2 regions of the Bacillus paralicheniformis genome follow, and region 1 is predicted to be linked to the other one. Evidence: riboswitches for the same ligand, from Rfam matches in the RefSeq annotation. Region 1 holds a riboswitch; the other holds the start of a gene.
The links. Region 1 has a riboswitch for thiamine pyrophosphate ahead of tenA (thiaminase II). Riboswitches for the same ligand answer to the same signal wherever they lie in the genome.
Positions count from the first base shown of each region.

Region 1 (5,941 bases):
AGTGATTGCCGGGCACATATCGCACAGCTCCTTCTTCAACGGCCCGTCCTACAAATTCAACGACCTCCAGCGATTTTGGCCCTCTGTCTGTTAAATCCCCGAGAAAGACAAGTGTTCTGTTTTCCGGATGAACGGGAAACCCCGATGACAGCGAGTAACCGAGCTTTTCAATCAGCGCAATCATTTCGTCATAGCACCCGTGAATATCGCCGATTACATCATATTTCATGCGTTTTCTGCCTCCTGTCTGCGTATGTATATACATTGCCCAGTCCATATATAAATCAAGCTTCAGCGACTTTCGCCGGAGAAAATCAGGCATATTACTTTTTTTTCTGAGCGAGCATTGTTAAAATCGATTTTTACACCTGTGAGAAAAGAGTTCAGACGGTTCTTTTCCCACATGAAAATGTCTAAAAAGATGTCCCTTTTATTTTTAAAAAAGGGAACGCTAATCATACCCGGAAACCGGTTTTAGAGGAGGTACCAGTTTATGGAGCACACATCTGTCTCATCTTTAGTTGTCGTACTGATTATCGCATTTTTAACGCCCATCCTGCTGCACCGTTTCAGGTTAAGCATACCGGTGGTTGTCGCTGAAATTATCATGGGTCTTATTATCGGAAAAAGCGGGTTCGATCTGGTCGCCCAGCACGATACATGGCTCGAAACTTTATCGATGCTCGGATTTATCTTTTTAATGTTTTTAAGCGGGCTTGAAATCGATTTTTCCGCATTTGAAAAAGGAAAGAAAAAGCAGCTGCTTCCAAGCGGAAAGGAAGCGCCGAATACATTTAAAACGGCTTCGGTCATCTTTATTGCCGTCTTTATTTTATCGCTCGGCCTTTCTTACAGCTTTGTCATGGCAGGATTTATTGACAACGCCTTTTTAATGACGCTGATCATTTCGACAATTTCGCTCGGGGTTGTCGTTCCGACGCTGAAAGAAGAGCGTCTCATGAAGACAAATATCGGCCAGATTATTTTGCTTGTCGCCGTCATTGCCGATCTTGTCACGATGATTCTGCTTGCAGTGTTCGCCTCAATCTACGGGGACGAAAACAGCAATATGTGGCTGCTGATGATCTTATTTGCCGCCGGCGTCGTTTTATACCTGTTCGGAAGGATATTTAAAAAGCGGCCTTTTGTCGAAGTGCTGTCAAAAGGAACGATCCAGATCGGCACAAGGGCGATATTTACGCTGATCATCGTACTTGTGGCGCTGTCCGAGTCGCTCGGTGCAGAAAACATACTTGGCGCGTTTTTGGCCGGGGTGCTTGTTTCGCTGCTTTCGCCGAACAAGGAGCTCGTTCAGCAGCTCGATTCATTCGGATACGGATTCCTCATCCCGATCTTCTTTGTGATGACAGGCGTCAAATTGGACATTTGGTCACTGTTTGGCAATCCGAAAATTTTAGTGATGATCCCGCTTCTGTTTGTGGCTCTGTTAATCAGCAAAGTCGTTCCGGTGCTGTTTTTGAAAAAGTGGTATGACATGAAAACCGTGCTGGCTTCCGGTTTTCTCCTGACTTCCACGCTTTCTTTGGTGATCGCGGCGACAACGATCGGCGAGCGCATCGGCGTCATTGACGCGCAGATGTCCGGCGCGCTGATTCTGGTCGCTGTCATTACATGCATCATCACACCGACCGGCTTTAAAAAATTAATGCCGAAAACGGAAAGCGAAAAAGAGAAAAAGACGATCACCTTTATCGGCGCAAATCAAATGACGCTGCCAGTCACGCTCGAACTTTCTCCGGAAGATTATCACGTCAGAATCCTGCATGTCCGGCAGGAAAAAAAGGAAGAAAATCTGGCGGACCCGGTGTTTGATGTTGAAGTTTTGCCTGATTATGAATACGAGACGCTTCAATCATTCGGCGTTTTCCAAACGGATATACTCGTCGTGGCCACTGGCAGCGAAGAGCGCAATACAGGGATCGCGCTTTTTGCGAAGGAGCAGAAAGTCGCGAGAATTATCGCCAGCGCAGATTCTCCAGACGCCGAATCCAGACTGAAAGATAACGGAATTGATACATTCTCTATTCTGCTTTCTACAAAAACGCTGCTGCGCGCGCTTATCGAGGCGCCTGGCGTTATGAAACTCCTGACGAACCAGGATGCGTCGCTGTATCAGATCAATATGAGCAATGAGCGATTTGACGGTGTTCTGTTAAGGGAGTTTCCGTTTACGGGAGATGTTATCTTCGTCCGAATTTTCCGCGGGGTGGACAGCATCGTGCCCCACGGGGATACAAGGCTGCAGTTGGGTGACAGGCTGATCGCCACCGGTTCGCGCGAATATATTGCGGAATTGAGAAAAACGCTTGGAGACTGATGCTTGACCATTTTGCAATTCGTGATAAGATAAAAGTATAAACTGAATGAACAAGAAATGTTTTCCACTAGGGGAGTCCTTGATAAGGGCTGAGATAAAAGTGTGACTTTTAGACCCTCATAACCTGAACAGGTTCAAACCTGCGTAGGGAAGTGGCACGGTATTTGAGTATGTATTTATGCAAATTCCAAACCACTTTCCTTGCGGGAAAGTGGTTTTTTTATGTTCAGAATCGAAGGAGGAGCCTCGAAATGAAGTTTTCAGAAGAATGCCGAAACAGCGCTGCAAAATGGTGGGAAGGCAGTTTTGTCCATCCGTTTATTCAAGGGATTGGAGACGGCACACTTCCGGTTGATCGATTTAAATACTATGTCATGCAGGATTCCTACTATTTGACCCACTTTGCCAAAGTCCAATCCTTTGGTGCGGCATATGCTCGCGATTTATATACGACAAGCCGGATGGCTGAACACGCGAAAGGCACATATGAAGCCGAGATGTCGCTCCATAGGAAATTCACCGATCTATTGGGAATCACAAAGGAAGAACTGGAGTCGTTTCAGCCGTCGCCGACAGCGTATGCGTACACATCGCATATGTACCGTTCTGTCGTGAGCGGCAGTTTTGCGGAAATACTGGCCGCTTTGCTTCCTTGCTATTGGCTCTATTATGACGTCGGCGAAACGTTAAAAACGTGCAGGCCTGACAGCGCGATTTATCAGGAATGGATCGCGACATACGGAGGCGACTGGTTTAAAGAACTTGTGACAGAACAGATCAACCGCTTCGATGAGCTGGCTGAAAACGCCGATGAGAAAACGCGCGCGAAGATGAAGGAGAACTTCGTCATCTCCAGCTTCTACGAATACAGCTTCTGGGATATGGCCTACCAAAAAGAAAGCTGGTCAAAAAGCGGGGTGGATCAGCTTGCATCTGCACGCGATCACCGATGACAAGCACTCTGTGGAAGAGCTTGCTGCAAAAATCATCTCGATTCAAAATGCCGTTGACTTTATCCATATCAGGGAAAGATCAAAAAAAGTAAGTGAAATATCAAGTTTAATCGACCGCCTTGCCAAAGAAGGGGTTGATAAGCGGAAACTGATCATCAACGACAGGGTTGATATCGCTTTGTTTCATCACATTCACCGGGTTCAGCTGCCTTCACACGGCTTTTCCGTCAAAAGTGTGAGGAGCCGTTTTCCGCATTTGAAAATCGGAAAGTCCGTCCATTCGCCAGAAGAAGCGGTTCAGGCTGAAACTGAAGGTGCAGATTACGTGCTGTTCGGCCACATTTTTGAAACGGACTGTAAAAAGGGCCGGAAAGGAAGAGGAGCTCTCAGTCTGGCTGAAGTGAAGGCGGCTGTCCGCATTCCGGTCATTGCGATCGGGGGTATTACCGAACAACGACTGGCGGAAGTCAAAATGGCAGACGGCATCGCCGTGATGTCGGGGATCTTTTCTCATGACAGACCGGATGAGGCGGCCGCGCGGCTTGCCTGTCTCGCGAAGGGAGATTCATATGAGAAAGCGCTATGATACGATCGTGATCGGCGGAGGCATCATCGGGACATCCATCGCTTACCATCTTGCGAAAGCGGGGAAAAAAACGGCCGTGTTTGAAAGCGGAGAAGTCGGCAAAAAAGCGACGAGCGCGGCGGCGGGCATGCTCGGCGCCCATGCGGAATGCGATAAACCCGGTACCTTTTTCGAATTTGCCAGAGCCAGCCAAAAAGCCTATCAGCGGCTGACGGGCGAATTGAAAGACTTAAGCGGCATCGATATCAGAAAGCATGACGGAGGGATATTAAAGCTGGCATTTTCAGAAAGCGACCGCGAACACCTGATGCAAATGGCTGCACTGGATTCAGTGGAATGGCTTGAAGCCGCTGAAGTATATGAGCTGGAACCGCATGCCGGAAAAGGGATTCTCGGCGCTAATTTCATTCGGGACGACATCCATGTCGAACCGGCCGCAGTGTGCAGGGCATTTGCCAGGGGGGCCCGGATTCTCGGTGCCGAGGTCTTCGAGTTTACCCCCGTTTTATCGATCGAATCTGAAGCGGGGGCCGTCCGCGTCACTGCTGCTTCATGCACCGCGGAGGCGGAGCACGTTGTCATTGCAAGCGGTGTGTGGAGCGGTGCTTTCTTTAAACTGATCGGCATAGACAAAAGCTTTTATCCTGTCAAAGGGGAGTGCCTGTCTGTGTGGAATGACGGCATCCCTTTGACGAGGACGCTTTACCATGATCATTGCTACATCGTTCCGCGCCATAGCGGAAAGCTTGTCGTCGGCGCGACAATGAAGCCCGGGGATTGGAATGAACAGCCGGAACTTGGCGGAATCGAGGAGTTGATCCGAAAGGCCAAGTCGATGCTCCCTGACATTGAATCCATGAACATCGACCAATGCTGGGCCGGATTGCGCCCGGAAACAGGGGATGGCAATCCATATATCGGCAGACACCCTGAAAATGACCGGATATTGTTTGCTGCCGGACATTTCAGAAACGGCATCCTCCTGGCACCTGCAACCGGTGAGATGATAGCTGACATGATCCTCGGCAATCCGGTCAAAACAGAGTGGGCCGAGGCGTTTAAAGCGGAGCGAAAGGAGGCTGTGCACAGGTGAACATTCAGCTCAACGGCCGGAAAATAGAGTGGAGAGATGACGGCGGCACGATTTACGATTTACTCGCATCCTACAGTTTGGAGAATCGTGTTGTCGTTGTTGAAAGAAACAGGCAGATTATCGGAAAAGACCAATATCAAACAGTCAAACTGGAAGAACACGATGTCATCGAAATCGTTCATTTTGTCGGAGGGGGATAAACCGTTATGTTAAAAATCGCAGATCGTCAATTCTCATCAAGATTATTGCTCGGTACAGGGAAGTATCCGTCATTTGAAATTCAAAAAGAGGCTGTCAGTGCATCTGAATCGGAGATCCTGACCTTTGCCGTCAGACGGATGAATATTTTTGAAGAATCTCAGCCTAATTTTTTGGAGCAGCTTGATTTAAGCCGTTATACGCTTTTGCCGAATACGGCGGGAGCAAAAACGGCTGAGGAAGCCGTCCGGATCGCCAAGCTTGCTAAAGCGAGTGGTCTTTGCGACATGATCAAAGTCGAAGTGATCGGCTGTGACCGTTCGCTTCTGCCTGACCCGGTAGAAACGCTGAAGGCGTCAGAAGCCTTGCTTGAAGAAGGCTTCATTGTGCTGCCGTATACATCGGACGATGTCGTCCTTGCGAGAAAGCTTGAAGAGCTCGGCGTACACGCCATTATGCCCGGGGCCTCTCCAATCGGTTCGGGACAGGGAATCGTCAATCCGCTTAACCTGTCGTTCATCATTGAACAGGCTAAGGTTCCCGTAATCGTGGATGCCGGAATCGGTTCTCCGAAAGATGCGGCATACGCAATGGAACTCGGCGCTGACGGAGTGCTTTTGAACACGGCAGTGAGCGGGGCGAAAGATCCGGTCCAAATGGCGAAGGCTATGAAGCTCGCCGTTGAAGCGGGCAGACTCGGATACCTTGCCGGACGAATTCCGGAAAAGAACTACGGCATCGCCAGCAGTCCTGAAGAAGGGAAGTTGACGATT
Region 1 covers NZ_CP023665.1:1,367,136-1,373,076, forward strand. Annotated here, with positions in the region: gene prpE (bis(5'-nucleosyl)-tetraphosphatase PrpE) at 1-229, opposite strand, end outside; gene CP943_RS06925 (monovalent cation:proton antiporter family protein) at 494-2,338, shown strand; TPP riboswitch at 2,398-2,506, shown strand; gene tenA (thiaminase II) at 2,590-3,291, shown strand; gene tenI (thiazole tautomerase TenI) at 3,266-3,877, shown strand; gene thiO (glycine oxidase ThiO) at 3,861-4,970, shown strand; gene thiS (sulfur carrier protein ThiS) at 4,967-5,170, shown strand; gene CP943_RS06950 (thiazole synthase) at 5,177-5,941, shown strand, end outside; gene CP943_RS06955 (thiazole biosynthesis adenylyltransferase ThiF) at 5,941-5,941, shown strand, end outside.

Region 2 (5,941 bases), 1.9 Mb from region 1:
GATAAAGCTGCACATGGTCCAAAGCTTCGAGGATGACATTAAACTCTCCGTTATCAGCTTTTACTTGAATACAAAGCTCCTCATTCCGGAGCTTTGTAACAGGATATATATTCTTCTCATTTTCATTCACGCTGGTTTGCGGATAAAGATTGTGCAGCCTACCTTTTCAGCTTGGCGGTCGAATGTCTGACAACCAGTTCAGGTTTGTAGACGGTGGAATGCTCTAGCTGATTCGTGTTGCGTCCCTCAACTTTGGCAATCATCCATTTTGCCGCCTCAATCCCCATCTGCATTTTCGGATGAGTGACTGACGTCAGCTTCACTTCAGATGCCTCGCTCAAATGTGAGTCGTCATATCCGACAATCGAAATGTCTGCCGGCACTTTCAAACCGAATTCCCTCACGACATCCAACACCATAAGCGCTATCTCGTCATTATAGCAGAATATGGCAGTCGGACGATCTGATGAAGAAAGCCGCTTCCTGGCTTCAGCTATCGTTTTTTGTTTTTTGTTCTCTGTTGTGTACGTCACGACCATTTCAGGGTAAAACGACAAGCCGTTTTCTCTGAAAGCACGGATAAATCCTTTCATCCGGTTGGCGCCCTGCATATCGTCCTGTTTAAAGAAACCGAACACTTTTTCATGGCCGAGTTTAATCAAATGCTCAGTGGCGATAAAGCCGCCGTGTTCATCATCCAAAATGAAATGGGGCGGATTTAGCTCCTGATAAAATTGGTTGATCATCAAATACGGAATATGATGTTGTTCAAGCGTCAGATAGTAACTTAAATTCGGGTTAAAGCTTCCTGTTTTCGTCGGCTCCACGATCAACCCAGCAATTTTTTTATCGAGCATATTCACAAGGCATTGTTTTTCTTTTTCAATGTCATTATTGGTGCTCGCGACGACAAGGGTGTATCCTTCGCTGGACAGTGACGATTCGATTCCTCTTATAATAGAAGGAAAAATGTAATCCGAAAGGTAAGTCGTAATAACCCCGATCATCTTATTTCTTTCCCTTCCTTTTTCAGAAAGCTGAAGACGGTGAGAGCAATACGTCCCTGAGCCCTGCTCTCTGTATAAAAGCCCTTCATGAACAAGGTCGCCAATCGCTTGCCGGATCGTGTGCCTGCTTACATCAAATATTTTCATCAATTCGTTTTCCGAATGAATTTTTTCCCCCGGCTTCACTTTGCCTTCATATATCCACGATTTAATTTTATTTTTCACCATGCTGTATTTTGTAGGTTCACTCATCAGATCAACCCTTTACTGATCTTGTACGTACGAATACGTTCTATTATAAAGGAAAAGATGTTTGCATTGCTACATATTGGAGAAATTAAGCAAAATTTTTCGAAAAATCAGCTTGTCGTCCGTTTCTTTTTTTAGTATAGTAGAATATAACTAAATAACTTGATGACCACAAGGGGAGCCTCGAGGCTGAGAGTGAACGACCGTTCTGACCCTTTGAACCTGTTAGTTAACGCTGGCGTAGGGATGTGGCAAAGTCATTTCTAATTGCATCCAAAGCAGTGCGTGGAAAACTTTCCTACTCCTTCCCCGCATTGCTTTTTTTATTGGGAAAGAAGTCCAGTATCCCTTTGTTCATCAAAAGTGAGGGTTATGATGAATCAATCTAAACAACTTGTACAGCTGATTGAAATTGCGTTTATGACAGGAATAGCACTTATACTTGATATGGTGTCCGGAATGTTTTTAAAAATGCCTCAAGGCGGTTCAATCGCCGTCATGATGATTCCGATCTTCCTGATTTCCTTTAGATGGGGGCTGAAGGCAGGGCTGGCAACCGGGTTTTTAGCCGGATTGCTTCAGTTCGTCACTGGAGGATATTACGTAGTTCATCCTCTGCAGCTTTTTCTTGATTACTTTATCGCGCCTACAGCCGCGGGGATCGGCGGCTTTTTTGCCGGATCGATCAGAAATGCTTCAGTCGAGAAACAAAAAGGAAAGATCATTTTCTATGTTACGCTGGCCGTCTTTCTCGGAAGCGGACTGAAATTTCTCGCTCATGTCATCAGCGGCGCTGTCTTTTTTGGAAACTATGCGCCTGAAGGCACTCCGGTATGGATTTATTCCTTGGTATATAATGGAACATATATGCTTCCGTCTTTCATTGTCTGCACAATTGTCCTTTGTTTACTGCTGCTAACCGCGCCAAAACTCTTGGAAAACAGATCAGACATGAGATAGCATAAAAAAACAGCGGACTCGCCTGAGATTCCGCTGTTTTTTATGATTTAATCAAATCCGCGACCAATATATACCGCTCCGGTGCTGAACCGATAAAGTCAAAAGGATAGCAGGTGGAAACCGTCAATGTTGCTCTCGGCTTTGGTACAATCACCGTCCGGTCATCCGCATCCACGATCCGCACCTTTTTCACTTTGTATGTAAAAGTTCCGTAGGAAGCTTCAACAATTAACTGATCGCCTTTCCCCACTCGGCCGAGTTTTCGGAAAACCGTATCCCGGTGGCCTGATAAAACCGAGTTGTCATCTTCTCCAGGCAGAACGGAACCAGCGAAATGGCCCACGCCTTTTTGCAGCTCGTCTTCATCTGTCCCGTGATATATAGGAATCCTTGCATTGATTTTCGGAATGACAAGATCACCGATTTTCTCCCCGGTTTTAAATGTTTGATCAATCACCGTTTTTTCTTTTTTCGCCGTCTGAATCGGAGGTTTTTCAGGCTTTTCTTCTTCTTTCATCTGCTGAAATGAAAAAAGAGCGTAGCCGTGCATTAACTTGAACACATTCGTTGTTGTAAAATAAGCGCCGCACACAACCATCACAATAGCTGCGAGCCAGATGATTTTTTTTCGATGTGCCTTAATTTCCTTTCACTCCTTATAAAAACTTCCCATTCTCTACATAATTAGAATGGGAAGTGACATGTTAAGCCGCTTTGCGAAGCCTTCTGATCATGAAGAATCCGCCAAACATCAGAACGGCGCCTAAGATCGACCATTCCGCGTAATGCCCGGCTGTCTTTGGAAGCTTTGCACCTTTAACCGTCTTTTTCACATGAGATGGCTTTGAATCATGTTTGACAGCCGTTTGGGTTTGCTTCACTTTTGACCCTGTATCATGAATTAAATCAGATCCGATCATGTCAGGCGTCAGCAATACATCCAAAATGAAGTTGCCTTGCAGATCGTATACTTCCACCAGAAGGCTTGCTCCCTTCAGATCTTCCGCGCTGACAAGCGTTGTCAAAGACACTTCTTTTTTCTTTCCGTCTTTAACAAGATAGTATTTTGTTTTCACTTCAAGCGTCTTCTGAAGATCGTTTAAAATGGATAGCATTTCAGCGATATCCTGAGCTGACAGCTCTGATACAGACTCGAAATCGGCTACCGCTTCAAGACGTTCTCCAAGAGCCATCAAATCATTTTCAAGGTTTGGATTTTTATCGCGCACCTTTCGGAGATGATTCACGAGCCTTTCCCACTCCTGATCATCCACACCCAATTCTTGAAACAGGTTCCCGATCTGAAAATCGTCTTCTTCATATGTCACAGTGAAAAGCGCATCATCCAATTCGTATTCAAACATAAACACGTCGAGAATGTTTTGGCCGCTTTCCATATAGCCATTTTCAACAAAAAGGTCAGCCGCTTCTTTTTCGCTCAATCCGTATTCTTTTAAATAGGATGCCAAAAGTTGATTAGTCAGTCTTTCCCCTAAAAAATCTTTCAACTCTTCCACCGACTCAAAATCTTTTAAACTTTCATCATATGTATCCTGTAAATAAGCTTCCAATTCTTTTTCTGTCATTCCTATTTCTTCAAGATACTCTTGAAGCTCGGCCTGTTTCGGCGCGGCAAAAGCACCAGCTGCCGGCACTAAAACCAGGATGCAGACCAATAGTGACATCAGCCTTTTTTTCATTTCTTATGACCCCCTAAATTTATCTTTCATTTTGATTATAGTGGAAATATTTTTAAAAACATGTATTGTAATTGAAAATCTTTTCGTCTATAATATTTTGTTCTTTTTCCTGTTTAAACAGGCATAATCTTCCCCTCTATTGAATGTAATATAGTAAAGCGAATAGAGGAGGTATGCAAATGAACCCTTACTATATGATGCTCTTATGTTACGTCCTATCGATCATCCACTTTTTAATAGGCTACCGGGAAGCCCTGAAAATAAGCGGAGCTGACGGGCTGGTCAACGGAACCGCAATGATCTCCTGTATTCCGCTTGGCGCGGTTTTCGCTTTTTTCGCGCACTTTTTTTGGAAAATGACGATTTAATTTCAGAAATGAACTTTTCACCGGCGAACTTGCATTTCAGCGTTATTCACAGACGGCAGCAGTTTATGCTATGATTAATAGAACTTCAATTTACAAAAAATTCACAAAGATTGGAGGGAAGAGAATGGCCAAAGCCGTGGCTTCACAAGAAGTCGCCAATATGCTCAACGACTGGTACATACTGATGAAAAAACGAGACATTTCAGGCTCGATCGAAATGAAAGATGACATAGATAAAGCAATTGAAAAAATGGAAGAAGATCATGACGTTCTACTCTATTATCAAATGCTCGATTTTCGCTTAAGGCTCCTTCTTGAAGATATCTCCCAATCTTCCACCGAAAAATTGGAGGCCATCAGTTTTCAAGACAAAGATCCAAAAAGTACGGACGACAAGCTGAATTATTATTTTTACCTGTTTAAAGGGATTTATGAGGACTACAAGCAAAACCATACAGAAGCGCTCAATTTTTTCAGAATAGCGGAAAAAAGACTGAGCGTCATTCAAAATGAAATTGAAAAAGCTGAATTTCATTATAAAATCGGTGTTTTGTATTACAACTTAAAAGCGACATGGCTGTCGATTCATCACATCAACATTGCCTCCGGCATCTTTCAAGGGTATGACGGGTATGCCAAGCGGGTCATCAACTGCAAAATGCTGATCGGGCTCAATTATATTGACCAATTTAAGTTCTCCGAAAGTGAAGTATTATTAAAAGAAGCGATCGAAAAAACCGAAAAAATCGGCGACCAATTCCTTTTACCGTGTACCTACTATAATATGGGCTTTTTGAAGAGTAAGGAAGACAAGCAGGAGGAAGCGCTAAAGTATTACAATAAAGCTTTTGCAATCAAAGATTTTGAAACGAAAGCCAAGTATGCTTACCTTCTTTGCGTTTATGAAAACACAAGGTCTCTTTTCAAAACCAACGCACACAAACAAGCATTTAAATGGATCGAAGTGGGCTTTAAAAAATCCCGGGAAATGAACAGCGAAATTTTCGAATTGAAATTCAAAATTTTATATACATTATATTCTGATACACAGAATAAACTGGAAATAATCAAGGACTATGTTCACCAGTTAGAAAATGAAAAAGCCTGGGTAGATTTGGAGGAATTATTGATGGATGTAGCGAATTACTACTGGCGAGAAAAGTTATATGAAGAAGCCATATACTTTTACATTAAAACAGACAAGGCGAGCAAGCTCGCTGGAAGAGGAGGAGAATAAAATGAAAAAAGTATTATTAACAGCAGTTGTATTAGGCGCAGTTATCAGCTTTTCATTCGTAAACCATGCACCGGAAGCGGCTTCTCAAGGAGATCAGGTACTTCTGGCATCCCGGGGATCAGGAGCATAAAATATTTAAAAAAATACCCATTCAGACATCTTCTGAATGGGTATTTTGCACTTTATATTCATATTCAGGAGGGATCGATATGGGAAAGAAAGTACTGCTGACAGGTTTTGACCCCTTCGGGGGAGAAACGGTCAATCCGTCTTGGGAAGCTGTAAAACGGCTGAACGGAGAAAAAGTCGAAGGCGTCTCTATCGTGGCGGAGCAGATCCCGACCGTTTTTCATCATTCAGCGGCCGTTTTGGAAAAAGCGATCGAAAAGCACCATCCCGATATCGTCATTTGTGTAGGAC
Region 2 covers NZ_CP023665.1:3,308,828-3,314,768, forward strand. Annotated here, with positions in the region: gene CP943_RS16885 (GntR family transcriptional regulator) at 159-1,259, opposite strand; TPP riboswitch at 1,421-1,520, shown strand; gene thiT (energy-coupled thiamine transporter ThiT) at 1,632-2,216, shown strand; gene CP943_RS16895 (class D sortase) at 2,257-2,814, opposite strand; gene CP943_RS16900 (processed acidic surface protein) at 2,921-3,916, opposite strand; gene CP943_RS16905 (hypothetical protein) at 4,096-4,284, shown strand; gene CP943_RS16910 (response regulator aspartate phosphatase) at 4,409-5,521, shown strand; gene CP943_RS22860 (hypothetical protein) at 5,523-5,651, shown strand; gene pcp (pyroglutamyl-peptidase I) at 5,731-5,941, shown strand, end outside.
Region 2: it holds a riboswitch for thiamine pyrophosphate, as region 1 does, so the genes downstream of both, thiT (energy-coupled thiamine transporter ThiT) here and tenA (thiaminase II) in region 1, are expected to answer to the same signal.